Regions from separate parts of the Streptomyces liliiviolaceus genome, predicted to be linked through region 2. Evidence: riboswitches for the same ligand, from Rfam matches in the RefSeq annotation. Region 2 holds a riboswitch; each other region holds the start of a gene.
The links. Region 2 has a riboswitch for S-adenosylmethionine ahead of J8N05_RS15665 (aminotransferase class V-fold PLP-dependent enzyme). Riboswitches for the same ligand answer to the same signal wherever they lie in the genome.
Positions count from the first base shown of each region.

Region 1 (5,074 bases), 2.6 Mb from region 2:
GTTCCTTGCCCCACCTGGCCTGCGGGCCTCACTGACCCGGTCCTCGTTGTCACTCTCACCTTCAGAGTGCTAACGCCAATGATTAGCACTCGACCCATGCGAGTGCAAGCGCCTCTCAATGATCCGCAGGTGGGAGGGGGTGCGAGGCAGGGGCGCCCGATGACCTTGAGGCGCCCCCGGCCTTTCGCGCCCGGCGTCCGGACATGCCGAAGGGCCCGCACCCGGGAGGTACGAGCCCTTCGGAAGAAGAACGTCGCTGCAGTAAGTCGGCGCGTGCTTCAGCCGGTCGCCAGACGGACCATGTCCGCCTGCGGCCCCTTCTGGCCTTGCGAGATCTCAAAATCGACCCGCTGACCCTCTTCCAGGGTGCGGTAGCCGTCCATCTGAATCGCGCTGTAGTGGACGAATACATCCGCACCACCGTCGACCGCGATGAAGCCGTACCCCTTCTCCGCGTTGAACCATTTGACGGTGCCCTGAGCCATGCCTAACTCCCCTATTACTGGCCCTTGCACAGACCCGCACTTCGCGGATCCGGGTCAGACCTCACCCCCCAACGGTTGGGGGTGTGCGCCGGAACGCGTCGACCGCGGCTGAATGTATCCGTCCAACTGCCGTCTGCAACAGGTCAATCCGACGAGAATTCCGGGCACGGCTGATCGGAAATATGTGAAGGATTTACGAAGGATCAGGGCAAGTCGGGCCCGGTAAATGCCATAAACGGCTCAAAATGACCAGTTACTTTGGCTACTTCTTGTCGGGCTCCGGGCGCGAACTCATAAGCGCCGATCTTGCGAAGCGAAGCAGCTTCCCCAACTGTACCGCGCTCAACCATACAGAATTGCCCCCTCCGCTTCAGGCGCGGAGGGGGCAATTCGATGAACTCTGCGTGTTCGACATTACCAAGGGTAACGAACGGCGCCGCCGAACGGGGCACCGTGCGGGGCGCTCAGCCTCCGGCGACCGCCGGGATGATCGAGACCCCGACGCCGTCCGGCGTAGCCGTCTCAAGCCCCTGCTCGAAGCGGACGTCGTCGTCGTTCACGTACACGTTGACGAACCGCCGCAGCTTGCCCTGGTCGTCCAGGACGCGGGCGGCGATACCGGTGTGGTTCTTCTCCAGATCGGCGATGACCTCGGCGAGGGTCGCCCCTTCGGCGGCCACTTCGGCCTGCCCACCGGTGTAGGTACGCAGAATGGTGGGGATACGGACGTTGACGCTCACGGGACCTCCATCAGGTAGGGCTGTGGTACAGCGCCCCTTCTTCGGGGGCGCGGGGAACTGCGACAGCGATCAGGACCCGAGCCCAGCCTCGTGGAAGGAGTCGAGGTTCGGGCGGATGGTCGCGGTCAGCCCCGTGTCGGAGGCGACGGCGTCCAGCGTCTTCAGACCGTCCCCCGTGTTGAGGACGACGGTCGTCAGACTCGGGTCCAGCAGACCGGCCTCGATCAGCTTCTTCGTCACCCCCACCGTCACCCCGCCGGCGGTCTCCGCGAAGATCCCCTCGGTCCGCGCCAGCAGCTTGATCGCGTCGACGACCTGGTCGTCGTTCACGTCCTCCACGGCCCCGCCCGTCCGGCGGGCGATGTCGAGCACGTACGGCCCGTCGGCCGGGTTGCCGATGGCGAGGGACTTCGCGATCGTGTCCGGCTTCTGCGGCCGTACGACGTCGTGCCCGGCCTTGTAGGCGACGGACACCGGCGAACAGCCCTCGGCCTGGGCACCGAAGATCTTGTACGGCTTGTCCTCGACCAGACCGAGCTGGATCAGCTCCTTCAGCCCCTTGTCGATCTTCGTCAGCTGCGAACCGGAGGCGATCGGTACGACCAGCTGGTCCGGCAGCCGCCAGCCGAGCTGCTCACAGATCTCGTACGCCAGGGTCTTGGAGCCCTCCGCGTAGTACGGCCGCAGGTTGACGTTGACGAAGCCCCAGCCCTCGCCGGCCGGGTCGCCGATCAGCTCGGAGCAGAAGCGGTTCACGTCGTCGTAGTTGCCCTCGATGCCGACGAGCTCGCCGCCGTAGACCGCGGCCATGACGACCTTGCCCTGCTCCAGGTCGTGCGGGATGAACACGCAGGAACGGAAGCCGGCCCGCGCGGCGGCGGCGCCCACCGCGCCCGCGAGGTTGCCGGTGGAGGAGCAGGAGAGCGTGGTGAAGCCGAAGGCGCGCGCGGCCTCCAGCGCCTGGGCGACGACACGGTCCTTGAAGGAGTGCGTCGGGTTGCCGGAGTCGTCCTTCACGAAGAGCTTGCCGGCGTCGACGCCCAGCTCACGGGCCAGGTTGTCGGCCTTGACGAGCTTGGTCCAGCCCGGGTTGATGTTCGGCTTGTCCGCCACGTCCGCGGGGACGGGCAGCAGCGGCGCGTACCGCCAGATGTTCGCGGGACCGGCTTCGATCCGCTTGCGGAGTTCCTCGGTGTCGTAACCGGAGAAGTCGTACGCGATCTCCAGCGGGCCGAAACACTCCTCGCAGGCGAAGACCGGACCGAGCGGTACGCGGTGACCGCACTCGCGGCAGGAGAGCGCGGCGGCCGGACCGAGATCGACGGCGTTCGCGGAGTCCGCGGAGGGGGTGGAGTTCGTGGTGCTTGCAACTGTCTGCGCAGCCATGGAGGCGAGGCCCTTTCCTCATCTTCCTCACGACGCACTTCGCCATGAGACGGATTTGGCACCTTCCCGAGCCGGGAGCCTCGCCGCACTGATCGACAATGATCAGGACGAGACCGGCTGGAGGGTTGCCGGGGCTTCAACGGGCCGTATCCCTCTGCCCCTCTGGATGAGCGGTATTTAGTTGTCTACGCAACGACCCCCGACATGCGATGGTCATCAGCGTTGTTCAAGACTGTAACCGACGGCATGGATGGTGGAGAGAGCCGTCCGAACCGCGAGATGACCGTCACACCGGTTTACGTCGCGGCGGGACGCACGCATCCCGATGAACGCAAGGGAGAGCCGCACGTGCTGGAAGACGTCGAGCGCTGGCTGAGCACGCGCTCCTGGTCCGTCGAGGACCGCCCGCTCAAGAAGCTGATCGCCGCGAAGCGGTCCACGGGCTCCACGGTCAGTGTCGTACTGCCCGCGCTCAACGAGGAGGAGACCGTCGGCGAGATCGTCGCCGTGATCCGCCGTGAGCTGATGACCGCGAGAGTGCCGCTCGTCGACGAGATCGTGGTGATCGACTCGGGATCGACGGACCGCACCTCCGAGGTCGCCGCGGCCGCGGGTGCCCGGGTGGTGCACCGGGACGAGATCCTGCCCCGTATCCCGGCCGTCCCCGGCAAGGGCGAGGTGCTGTGGCGCTCGCTGCTCGTCACGCGCGGGGACATCGTGGCCTTCGTCGACGCGGACCTGAAGGAGTTCTCGGCGGACTTCGTCTCCGGGATCGTCGGTCCGCTGCTCACGGATCCGGGGGTCGACCTCGTCAAGGCGATGTACGACCGTCCGCTGGGCTCCGCGTCGGGCCAGGGGGGCCGGGTCACCGAACTCATGGCCCGGCCGCTGCTCAACATGCACTGGCCGCAGCTGGCCGGCTTCGTCCAGCCGCTGGGCGGGGAGTACGCGGCCCGCCGCTCGCTCCTCGAACGGCTTCCGTTCCCCGTCGGGTACGGGGTGGAGCTGGGCATGCTGGTCGACTCGCTGCATCTGGTCGGGCTCGACGCCCTCGCGCAGGTGGACGTGGGCGTCCGCAAGCACCGGCATCAGGACGGGCAGGCGCTCGGGCGGATGTCCGCGGCGATCTATCGGACCGCTCAGCTCCGGCTGGCGCGCGGGCACATGATCCGGCCGTCGTTGACGCAGTTCGTCCGGGGGGAGCGGGGTTTCGAGCCGCGAACGCATTCGGTGGACATGGAGGAACGTCCCCCGATGACCGACATCAGGGAGTACGTGTCGCGCCGCGCGGCTTAGTCGGGAGCCTGCGGGAGCATTGTCGTCCGCGGCCCGGTGGGGGCCGTTCGCGCAGTTCCCCGCGCCCCCATCAGGGGCGCGGGGAACTGCGCAGTCTTTAGGGGCGCGGGGAACTGCGCGGCACGCCCCCACCGGGGGCCAGGTGACCCACGACCTCCCGCCGCGGCCAGGGGGAACGTTTGAGCGGATAGCGCTGCGGCTAGATTTCGAGTCATGGCTCCCACCCACGGCACACACCCCGTCCTCGTCGCGTCCAACCGCGGCCCGGTCTCGTACACCGAGGACGAGTCCGGCGAGCTCACGGCCAAGCGCGGCGGAGGCGGACTCGTGTCGGGCCTCTCCGCCATCGGCCCCGACGCCGGCGCCCTGTGGGTCTGCTCGGCCCTCGGCGACGGCGACCGCGAGGCCGTCCGGCGGGGCGTGGGCGAGGACGGCGTCCGGATGCTCGACATCGACGCCGACACCCACGCCGCCGCGTACAACGGCATCGCGAACTCCGCGCTGTGGTTCGTCCACCACATGCTCTACCAGACCCCCCTGGAACCCGTCTTCGACGCGGAGTTCCGGCGCAAGTGGGCGGCCTACGAGACGTACAACCGGGCCTTCGCCGAGGCACTGGCCGAGGAGGCGGCGGACGGCGCAGCGGTCCTCGTACAGGACTACCACCTGACGCTCGTGCCGCGGATGCTCCGCGAACTCCGTCCCGACCTGCGCATCGGGCATTTCTCGCACACCCCGTGGGCCCCGCCGGACTACTTCCGGCTCCTCCCGGACGACATCGCGGCGAAGGTCCTCGACGGCATCCTCGGCGCCGACCGGGCCGCGTTCCTCACCCGGCGGTGGGCGGACGCGTTCACGCAGTGCTGTCGGGCCGTACTGGGGGACGACTTCGACCCGGACACGCGGATCGGCGTGCACGGCCTCGGCGCCGACGCGGACTTCCTGCGCGAGCGTTCGCACCGCCCGGACGTCGACGAGCGGATGGCCGCGCTGCGCGAGCAGATCGGCACCGCGCCCGACGGCAGCGCCCGGAAGACCGTCGTGCGGGTGGACCGGACCGAGCTCTCCAAGAACATCGTGCGCGGCCTGCTGGCGTACCGGCAGCTGCTGGACGACCGGCCCGAGTGGCGCGAGCGGGTGGTGCACGTGGCGTTCGCGTACCCGTCG
Region 1 covers NZ_JAGPYQ010000001.1:987,699-992,772, forward strand. The annotation lists gene J8N05_RS04215 (cold-shock protein) at 279-485, opposite strand; gene J8N05_RS04220 (MoaD/ThiS family protein) at 950-1,225, opposite strand; gene thrC (threonine synthase) at 1,295-2,611, opposite strand; SAM riboswitch class I at 2,627-2,784, opposite strand; gene J8N05_RS04230 (glucosyl-3-phosphoglycerate synthase) at 2,960-3,907, shown strand; gene J8N05_RS04235 (alpha,alpha-trehalose-phosphate synthase (UDP-forming)) at 4,121-5,074, shown strand, end outside.
Region 1: linked by a shared signal. The riboswitch ahead of thrC (threonine synthase) and the one ahead of J8N05_RS15665 (aminotransferase class V-fold PLP-dependent enzyme) in region 2 are both predicted to bind S-adenosylmethionine.

Region 2 (5,074 bases):
ATCCTGGACCGCCCGCGCAACGCCCCGACCCGTACGGCCTTCGGTGTCGCCTGGGTGACCGCGTACATCATCATGCTGATCGGCGGTGGCAACGACATCGTCGCGACCCACTTCCATCTGTCGATCAACACGGTCACGTGGTTCGTGCGCATCGGGTTCTTCCTCGGACCGGTACTCGCGTTCATCGCCACCAAGCGGATCTGCCTCGGCCTGCAGCGCCGGGACAAGGACAAGGTGCTGCACGGCCGCGAGTCGGGCATCATCAAGCGCCTGCCGCACGGTGAGTTCGTCGAGGTGCACGAGCCGCTCAGCCAGGAGGCCATGCACACCCTCACGGCGCACGAGCAGTACCAGCCGGCCGAGATCGGCCCGACGGTCGACGAGAACGGTGTCGAGCGCAAGGTGAAGGGCCCGCAGAAGCTCCGCGCCAAGCTCAGCACCGCCTACTTCGGTGAGGACGGCCAGATCCCCAAGCCGACCGCCGAGGAGTACAAGGAGATCACGAGCGGCCACGGCCACCACTGATCACCACCTGTTCGCCACGGCAGGAGCCCCGTCCATTGCATGGACGGGGCTCTTTGCCGTCCCGGGGGCTGGATAGGGTGGACCCACACCCACGAACACGGACCCAGGAGCGGCAGATGAGTGCTGTGACCCCCGCTGGAGGCGACTTCGCGGCGGGCCGTTCCTGGCCCGCCCTGCTGAACGGTCTGCTGGACGGGCGCGACCTGAGCGCCGACGACACGGCCTGGGCGATGGACCTGATCATGCGGGGCGAGGCGACCGACGCGCAGATCGCCGGCTTCGCGGTGGCGCTGCGGGCCAAGGGCGAGACCGTCGAGGAGATCTCCGGCATGGTGCGCACGATGTACGCGCACGCCAATGTGATCGACGTGCCGGGCGACACCGTCGACATCGTCGGCACCGGCGGGGACGGGGCGAAGACCGTCAACATCTCGACGATGTCCGCCGTCGTCATCGCGGGTACGGGTGCCAAGGTCGTCAAGCACGGCAACCGCGCCGCGTCCTCCGCGTCCGGTGCCTCGGACGTGCTCGAAAAGCTCGGCGTCAACCTGGAGCTGACTCCGCGGCGGGTGGCCGAGGTGGCCGAGGAGGCCGGGATCACCTTCTGCTTCGCGGTGAAGTTTCATCCGGCGCTGCGGCACGTGGCGGCTGCGCGCGGGCAGCTGGGGATCCGGACGACCTTCAACTTCCTCGGCCCGCTGACCAATCCGGCCCGGGTGCGGGCCCAGGCGGTCGGAGTCGCGCACGCGCCCATGGCGCCCATCGTGGCCGGGGTCCTCGCGGAGCGCGGCAACTCGTCGCTCGTCTTCCGCGGTGACGACGGGCTCGACGAGCTGACCACCACGGCGACGTCCCGGGTGTGGGTCGTGCGGGACGGCAAGGTGCGCGAGGAGGCGTTCGATCCGCGGGACGTGGGGATCGAGCTGGTGCCCGTGGAGGCGCTGCGGGGGGCTGACGCGTCGTACAACGCGGATGTCGCCCGGCGGCTGCTTCAGGGGGAGCGCGGGCCTGTACGGGACGCTGTGCTGCTGAACTCTGCGGCGGCGCTGGTGGCGCTCGCGCCGGGGCCGGGATCGCTCGCCGAGCAGATCCGCGGCGGGATGGCTCGCGCCGCGGAGGCGATCGACTCCGGCGCGGCGTTGCGGACGCTGGAGGGGTGGGTGGCTGCGACCAACGCGTAGGCGCTGGCGCTGGCGTTTGCGGGGTTGGCTGCGGGTCGGTGGGGGTGGGCCGCGCAGTTCCCCGCGCCCCTGAAAAGCGGGCTGCGCCCAGCTTTTCCCCGGTCCCCGGTCCCCGGTCCCCGGTCCCCGGTCCCCGGTCCCCGGTCCCCGGTCCCCGGGCTCTGGGCTCTGGCCCTAAGCCCCCGTGTCCCTCTCGTCTCCCCGCCCCGTCGGTAGCTTGGGGCGCCGGGGGATGTTTTTAGGGGCGCGGGGAACTGCGCAACGGGGGGTTGGGGGCGGAGCCCCCGGGCAGTGACGGTCACCCCGTATCCGGCTGTCCCGGTATGCGGACAGGGGGGTTGCTGTCCGATCATCGTGTGGCATGATGCTGGCAGGTCATGAGTGACAGTCAACAGGCCCCGGCCGACTGTCCGGCAACCCTCCGTCCGTGGCGGGGTGCCCCGGGTGAAGACCAGGTCGTAGGCAGTGAGGTCTACGGCAAGCGCGGACCCCTCGCCGCTCGTCAGGGCAGATGCACCAGGGGTCCTGGTCGTTCGAGGGAGCCTTTCATGAGCAAGCGAATGCGATAGGGCGCCGAGCCCCACTTCCGCGTACCCCTTTCACCTTTCCTGTGCCGGGCTGCCATGCCCGCCCGCACAGTGATTTCGCCTGCCTCTCACAGGAGCTCGCCATGTCTGTCTCCACCGCTGCCGCCGGCCGGACCGCCCACTGTGACACCGACGCCCCGGGGTCCCTGCCCGTGCTGGGCCGGGACGTCACCGTTCCGCTCGTGACCGGCGGCGAGGTCACCTACGCCGCCCTCGACTACGCCGCCAGCGCCCCCGCCCTCCAGCGGGTCTGGGACGACGTGGCCGCGTACGCCCCGTACTACGGCAGCGTGCACCGCGGGGCCGGCTATCTCTCCCAGCTCTCCACGGATCTCTTCGAGAACGCCCGCCGGACCGTCGCGGAGTTCCTCGACTGCCGTGACGACGACGAGGTCGTCTTCACCCGGTCCACCACCGACTCGCTCAACCTCCTCGCCGCCGCCCTGCCCGCCGACTGCCAGGTCTTCGTCTTCGAGACCGAGCACCACGCCTCGCTGCTGCCGTGGCAGGACGCCCGCGTCACCTACCTCAACGCCCCGCGCACCCCGGGCGAGGCCGTCGCGACGCTGGAGAAGGCACTGTCCGGCCGCGACCCGTACGGTCCGGCGCTCGTGTGCGTGACCGGTGCCTCGAACGTCACCGGCGAACTGTGGCCCGTACGGGAACTGGCCGCCGCCGCCCACGCCCACGGCGCCCGTATCGTGCTCGACGCGGCCCAGCTCGCACCCCACCACCCCGTCTCCGTACAGGAGTTGGACGTGGACTGGGTCGCCTTCTCCGGCCACAAGCTGTACGCGCCGTTCGGCTCGGGCGTGCTCGCGGGACGCTTCGACTGGCTGCGCGAGGCCGACCCGTACCTGGCCGGCGGAGGCGCCTCGCGGAAGGTGTCACGGCGGACGGACGGCGGTGTGGACGTGGAGTGGCACGAGAGCGCCGCACGGCACGAGGCCGGGTCGCCCAACGTCATCGGCGCCTACTCCATCGCCTCCGCCTGCAAGGCCCTCACCGAGGCCGGCTTCGACTCGCTCGTCGCCCGTGAGCAGCAGCTCGTCGCACGGGTTCGCCAGGGCCTCGCCGAGGTGCCCGAGGTCCGGGTGCTTTCGCTCTTCGGCGACGACGCCCCGCGCGTCGGCGTCATCTCGTTCGTCGTCGAGGGCTGGAACAGCTCGCACTTCGCCGCCGCGCTCTCCGCCGAGTACGGCATCGGCGTCCGCGACGGTCTCTTCTGCGCCCACCCGCTGGTCCGTACACTCCTCGGCAGCGACCCGCAGTCCCAGGGGGAGTGCGGTGCTCCCGAGGCCGCCCCCGGCGAGAAGTCCCTGAACGCCATCCGTGTCAGCTTCGGCGTCGGCACCCCCGACGAGCACGTGGAGCGTTTCGTGGGAGCGGTCAAGGAGCTCGTGGCGAACGGCGCGAGCTGGAACTACCGCACGGAGAACGGGCGCTGCGTGCCGGCTGCCTGACGGGCCGCGCCCCTGAAGGATTGCGCCGTTCCCCGCGCCCCTGACCGGGCCTAGTTGTCGCCGCCGATGGCGAACGCCGCCTCCAGGTCGTGCTGCGAGTACGTCCGGAACGCCACATGCGTGTCCGTCCCCTCGACGCCCGGAATCTTGCTGATCATGCCGGGGATGACGTCCGCCAGATCGTCATGGGCCTTCACCCGGACCATGGCGATCAAGTCGTACGTCCCGGTCACGGAGAACACCTCGCTGACGCTGTCCAGCGCCGCGATCGACTCGGCGATCTCGGGAATCCGGTCCACGCTGGTCTTGATGAGCACGATCGCGGTGATCACGGCTGGTTTTCTCCCTCGGTGGCCGTCGCTGGGGATTTCACTCTAGCCGGACGCCCGTACCGCACCCACGCGTAGAGGAACCCGGCGGAGAAGCCCAGCAGGTGCGCCAGATAGGCGACCCCCGGGCCCTGCGAGGCGCGCCCCGCGGCCAGCCACTGCAGGGACACCCAGAACGGGAGCACCACCCATGCGGGGAACCGCAGCGGGAGGAAGAAGAGGAACGGGAAGAGACTGGTCACCCGGGCTTTGGGGAACAGGTACAGAAACGCGCCGAGGACCGCGGAGATCGCCCCCGACGCACCGACGAGGGTCTGCGACGAGTCGGCGTGGGCGACCGCGTACCCCAGCAGGGCGAGGTAGCCGCACCCCAGGTAGAAGAGGGCGAACTCGAAGTGGCCCATCCTCTCCTCGGCCATCGCCCCGAAGACGTAGAGGAAGAGCATGTTCCCCAGCAGATGCAGCCAGCTGCCGTGCACGAACAGCGCGGTGGCCGGGGTGGCGAGGGCCCGCAGTGTTCCCTCGAACAGTTCGACGGGCACCACGCCCCACTGTTCGAAATAGGCCCGCTGCGCGGAAAGAAGCTCGTCACCGGTGCCGTACGAGGGACTGAGCCCCGAGGCCGGACCGATCAGGAAGAGCGCGCAGCACAGCGCGATCAGTCCGTAGGTCACCGGAGCGGGGTGGCTCCGGATCGCCCTGACCGTTCTGACCGTCCTGTTGCCGGGGGCACCCCAGTTGCCGAGCATGAACAGAGCATGACGTAACGGGACCGAACCGCACAGAGCGCCTCGCCGCTGCCGGTGGACGGGCGTCGAGTACCCGCCAGGCCGTAGGGTTACGAGCCACACGCTCCGGGGAATCCGGAGCGGCACGAGGACTTACGGAAAGAGAGCGACTGCCACGATGACGGTTCCCCTCCCGACGGCCGAGACCCGGTGGCGCTGCACGCTCTGCGGCAACCTCACGCGATTCGACGTGACCCGCTC
Region 2 covers NZ_JAGPYQ010000001.1:3,588,066-3,593,139, forward strand. The annotation lists gene qcrB (cytochrome bc1 complex cytochrome b subunit) at 1-525, shown strand, start outside; gene trpD (anthranilate phosphoribosyltransferase) at 642-1,706, shown strand; SAM riboswitch class IV at 2,080-2,196, shown strand; gene J8N05_RS15665 (aminotransferase class V-fold PLP-dependent enzyme) at 2,377-3,756, shown strand; gene J8N05_RS15670 (Lrp/AsnC family transcriptional regulator) at 3,807-4,088, opposite strand; gene J8N05_RS15675 (rhomboid family intramembrane serine protease) at 4,085-4,834, opposite strand; gene J8N05_RS15680 (hypothetical protein) at 4,992-5,074, shown strand, end outside.

Region 3 (5,074 bases), 2.8 Mb from region 2:
TCGCCTCCGCGGGCATTCCCGCCCAGCGGAGCGACGAACCCAGCCGCGAGGAAGTTCAGCAGCGGATCACCAATCTCTACGACCGGGTCGAGAACGCCACGGGCAACATCAACGTCACCCGCGCGATGAGCACCGCCACCCGCGACGCCAGGCCGGCGTCCGGGGGCGGAGGCGGCCGGGGCGGAGCCACCGATGCCGCCGCCCCGCTGCCGGACGTCGCGAAGAAGTGGTTCGACGTGGGCCGCTCGCAGCTCGGCCCCGTCTTCCCGGCGGTGCTGCCGCCCGACAGGATGCCGGACCGGGGTTCCGCCGGGTCCCGGCCCGCCGACTCGGGCGGTCGTCCGAGCGGCGGTGGCGGTGAGGGGCGCGGAGAGCGTGAGGGTTCCGGCAAGCCCGTCCTGGAGCTGACCGCCGGTCCGAGCGCCGGCCCCGGTGCCGGAGGTGGCGCCGGACCCGTCGCGGAACTGACCGCGAGGCCCGTCGCCGAGCTGACCGCGGGACCCGCCGCCGCGCTGCCGGCCGTTCCGGCCCAGCGCCAGGCGGCCGACAGGACCTTGTCCGGGCCGTCCGGCGGACCGTCGCAGACGACGCTGCGGACCTCGAAGCAGCGCAACCAGCGCAAGCTCGGACAGGCCCGCGACCTGCTGGCCGGACACGCGGCCCGGCGCCCCGCACCCGTCGCGGAACTGCAGCCCTTCCAGGCGGTCGAGGGCGCCTGGGGCCCCGCGGCCCAGACGCAGAACCACCGGGCGGCCGCGACCGGCGCGGACGCCTGGCAGCAGCCGGCCATCGGCACGGACATGCGCGCGGGCACCGACATGTACGCCGGTACGGCCATGTACCCCGGCATACCCGGCACGGGAGCGGGTGTCGCCGCCGACCAGAGCATCGGCAACGGCGTGTACCCCGGGGTCGACCAGTACGCCGGAGCCCCGTACGCCAGTGGCCGGCAGAGCGACACGAGCATGTACGTCGACGCCAGCACGCCCATCGCCACGGGAGTCGCCCTCGACATGCAGGCCGCGGCCAACCCCGGATACGGCGCCCCCGCACCCGCCCCTGCTCCCGCTCCTGCTCCCGCCTATGCGACGCCCGCCCATGGCACGCCCGTCTATGCCGCGCCCGACCCCGGGTACGGCGGACAGGGCGCCAGGGCCGTCGACTTCGCACGCGCCCAGATCGGCAAGCCGTGCGTATGGGGTTCGATGGGACCGGGCTCGTACGACTGCTCCAGCCTCACGCAGGCCGCCTGGAAGGTCGCCGGAGTCGCGCTCCCGCGTTCCGTCCCGGACCAGGCGACCGCCGGCACGATGGTCCCCGTGTCGGACATCAGGCCCGGCGACCTGGTCCTCTTCAGCGGCCAGGTCGGACACGTCGGCATCGCCACCGGCAACGGCATGATGATCCACGCGCCGAGCCCGGGTGTCGCCATCCGCGAGGAGTCGATCTACTGGGCCGGCGAGGCGGCGATCCACAGCGTGATCCGCCCCGCCTGAACCAGGGCTCAGCGTGACCGCGGCGTCTCCGCCGGCTCCATGAGCGCCTTGGTGAAGCAGACACTGAACGGATTGCGGTCGTACGGGGCGTACGGCCGCACCTCCTGCCAGCCCTCCCGCGCGTAGAGCGACCGGGCCTCCGGCTGGAGCGCGCCCGTCTGCAGCCACAGCCGGTCGACGCCGAGGGCCAGCGCGGTCGACTCCACCGCCGCGAGGGCCGCGCGCGCCAGACCCCGGCCGCGGTGGCCGGCGTGCACGAACACCCGCTTCACCTCGTGCCGGTCGGGCAGCCTGCGCAGCGAGGCGGTGGCCACCGGCACGCCCTCGGCGTAGGCGACCCAGGTGACGACGATCTCCTCGGCCGCGGGCTGCGGCGCACGGACGCGCCGGTGTTCGACCGGCGCGTAGCGCGGGGCCAGTTCGGCGGACATCTGCTCCCGCAGCCGGGCCGGTGCCGGGGCGTCCCACTCCTCGGTCACCCACCGGACCGCCGCCACCCGCCGGTCGGCGTGCGTCTCCACCTAGCGGCCCGTTCGCCCGCCGTCGAGGAAGGCCGGGTGCCGGCCGAGCCGCCGGACGTACCGGTCCAGGTGGAGGTACGCGGACAGGGCGTCGTCGGCCGGGTCGAGGTGTGTGAGCGCCACCCAGAGATCCACGTCCGCAGCCGTGATCGCATCCCCCAACACGTACGGTCCGACGGCCAGTTGGTGGTCGAGCAGGGTCAGGGTCGCCGCCCGGGCGTGTGCCGGGGAGGCCGGTGTGACGTCCCGGGCGAGGAGCTCACGCAGGGCGTCGATCTCCGCGGCGAGGGCCGGGGGCCGCAGCGCGGGCAGGCCGGGCCCCTCGTCGTCCCGGAGACCGGCGAGGTCGGTGAGGTCGCGCAGGATGTCGGGCGTGTGGTTGCTGACGACACGTCCGCTCCACCGGTCGCACAGCGCGGGCGCGGTGAGCGGGCCGTCGTAGTGGTGCCAGGTCGCCTCGTAGGCCCGGCGCAGCGAGGCGAAGGCGTCGGGCGTCTCGGCGGGGCGGGTCAGCACGGTGGTGGCCGTCGAGCTCTCAAGTCCCAGCAGGGCGAGGGTGATCGAGACGCGCAGCGAACGCTGACAGCCTTCGGACAGATACAGCTGATAGCGGTGCGGCGCCGGGTAGAAGCCGCCGGCGAGGCCGACGCCTATGCGGCCGCGGAAGCGGTGCGGACGTGCGGTCGCGCTCGGTGGGACCGTGCCGCAGGCGGGTGCGCCGGTGACGGCCGTACGGGCGGCCGTGGCGAAGGTACCTGTGCTCGAACCGCGGGAAACTGTCTCGGGCATGGCTCTCCAGAGGGAATCGCGGAAGCCCTGGCCGCCTTGTGGGCACCAGTGGCGAAACGGAGTGACTGCGCTGTGTCGTGCACGTCCGGCAGGTCCCACGGGTCCGGCAGGTCCGGATCGGGCGGACCTGAGGGGCCGGGTGGACCGGCGGCGGACTAGTAAGCGCTGGAGACGCGCAACAGATCGATGTGCAGTCGCCTCGTCAAGCCGTTCCTGGGCAATTCCCACCCGTCCCGGTCGGGGCTCGCGCGAGGCGAGACCACGCTTGTCCCGCCGCACCGGCGGAACCCGGTCGTCACCCGGGGCACCCCGTCGCGGTGGAAGGGTTGCCTGTCAGCGGGCCGGGGCCGATGACCGCACGGACGGGGGACCCCGTCCGACGGGCGCTGACAATCGTGACCGTCCCCGCAAGTGTCTGTGCGCTGAGTGAGTGTCGTCAAGATGCCGAGACGACGTCTCAGTACGTGGGCAGTGGCCTGTGCGGGTTCGGTGGGGGCTGAGCGCGCAGTTCCCCGCGCCCCTAGAGGGGCGAGGGCGAAGCCCCGCCTTCAGGGGCGCGGGGAACTGCGCGGCCAGCCCCCACCGAACCCGCACACGACAACGCACCGACCGCCCAAGGAACCGCCGAGATAAATCCCGTACTGCCGGAAGAAAAGGAACACCCGTACTGTTGTGAGCGTCGACCGGAAGCCGAGCCGCAGAACGGAGGTGACGCACGTGGGACCACGCCCCGTGCCCCGCCTCCGCGTCCCCACGCTCACCCCGCGCCGCCGCGTACGCCTGTACTCGCGGCAGCACATCGACCTCCTGCGCGTCGCCGGCGCGCTCTGTCGTCCCTGACCCGTACCTCCGCGGCCCCGCCCTCCGCGCAGTGAGGGCCGGCTTCCTCCACGGTCGATCAGGAAGGCACCCCCGTCGTGTCGTCAGTACCTTCTTCTGCCCTGCCCTCTTCCTCCTCCGCCCTGCACCTCGCCGTCGCGCTCGACGGAGCCGGCTGGCATCCCGCCGCGTGGCGCGAACCGGTGGCCCGCCCCCGGGACCTGCTCACCGCCGGCTACTGGACGGACCTCGTCACCGAGGCCGAGCGCGGTCTGCTCGACTTCGTGACCATCGAGGACGCCCTCGGCCTCCAGTCCACGCACTTCACCGAGCCCGACGGACGCACCGACCAGGTCCGCGGCCGGCTCGACGCCGTCCTCATCGCCGCCCGGGTCGCCCCGCTGACCAGCCACATAGGTCTGCTGCCGACCGTGGTGGCCACCCACACAGAGCCCTTCCACATATCGAAGGCCATCGCCACGCTGGACTATGTGAGCACCGGCCGTGGCGGCGTACGGATCCAGGTGTCGGCCCGCCGCAACGAGGCCGCGCACTTCGGCCGCCGTACGGTCCCGTCGTTCCGTATCGAGGACCTGGAGAGCCCCGCCGTACAGGAGTTGACGGTCGACCTCTTCGACGAGGCGGCCGACTACGTCGAAGCGGTGCGGCGGCTGTGGGACAGCTGGGAGGACGGCGCGGAGATCCGGGACGTCGCCACCGGCCGCTTCGTCGACCGGGAGAAGCTGCACTACATCGACTTCGAGGGCGCGCACTTCAGCGTCAAGGGGCCCTCGATCACGCCCAGGCCCCCGCAGGGCCAGCCGCCCGTCGGGGCGCTCGCCCACGAGAGCGTGACCGGCGCGCCGTTCCGGCTGCTGGGCCGCAGCGCCGACCTCGGGTTCGTCACCCCGCACGACGCCGGGCAGGCCAGGGCGATCGTCGCCTCGGTACGCGCCGAACAGGACGCGGCCGGGCGGGCGGGCGAGCCCCTGCACCTCTTCGGTGACCTGGTCGTGTTCCTGGACGACGACCCCGCCGAGGCCGCGGCCCGCAAGGAGCGGCTCGACACCCTCGCGGGGTACCCGTACACCAGCGACGCCCGGATCTTCACCGGCACCCCGTCCCAACTGGCCGACCTGCTGCAGGAATTGGGCGAGGCCGGGCTGACCGGCTTCCGGCTGCGCCCCGCCGTCGCGGGACACGACCTCCCCGCGATCACCCGGGGCCTGGTCCCCGAACTCCAGCGCCGGGGCGTCTTCCGGCACGCGTACGAGGCCGACACCCTGCGCGGACTGCTCGGGCTCGCCCGCCCGGCCAACCGCTACGCCGCAGCCGCAGCCGTAGCGGCCGACGCAGCCGCCGACGCCGTCACCACCGCCTGAGCCGGAAGGACCCACGAACATGAGCGAGCCCCGCAAGCCCCTCAAGCAGATCCACCTCGCGGCCCAC
Region 3 covers NZ_JAGPYQ010000001.1:6,381,530-6,386,603, reverse strand. The annotation lists gene J8N05_RS47580 (C40 family peptidase) at 1-1,496, shown strand, start outside; gene J8N05_RS27830 (GNAT family N-acetyltransferase) at 1,505-2,017, opposite strand; gene J8N05_RS27825 (glutathione S-transferase family protein) at 2,018-2,806, opposite strand; SAM riboswitch class IV at 3,063-3,207, opposite strand; gene J8N05_RS47995 (putative leader peptide) at 3,524-3,646, shown strand; gene J8N05_RS27820 (LLM class flavin-dependent oxidoreductase) at 3,724-5,007, shown strand; gene J8N05_RS27815 (NtaA/DmoA family FMN-dependent monooxygenase) at 5,027-5,074, shown strand, end outside.
Region 3: linked by a shared signal. The riboswitch ahead of J8N05_RS27825 (glutathione S-transferase family protein) and the one ahead of J8N05_RS15665 (aminotransferase class V-fold PLP-dependent enzyme) in region 2 are both predicted to bind S-adenosylmethionine.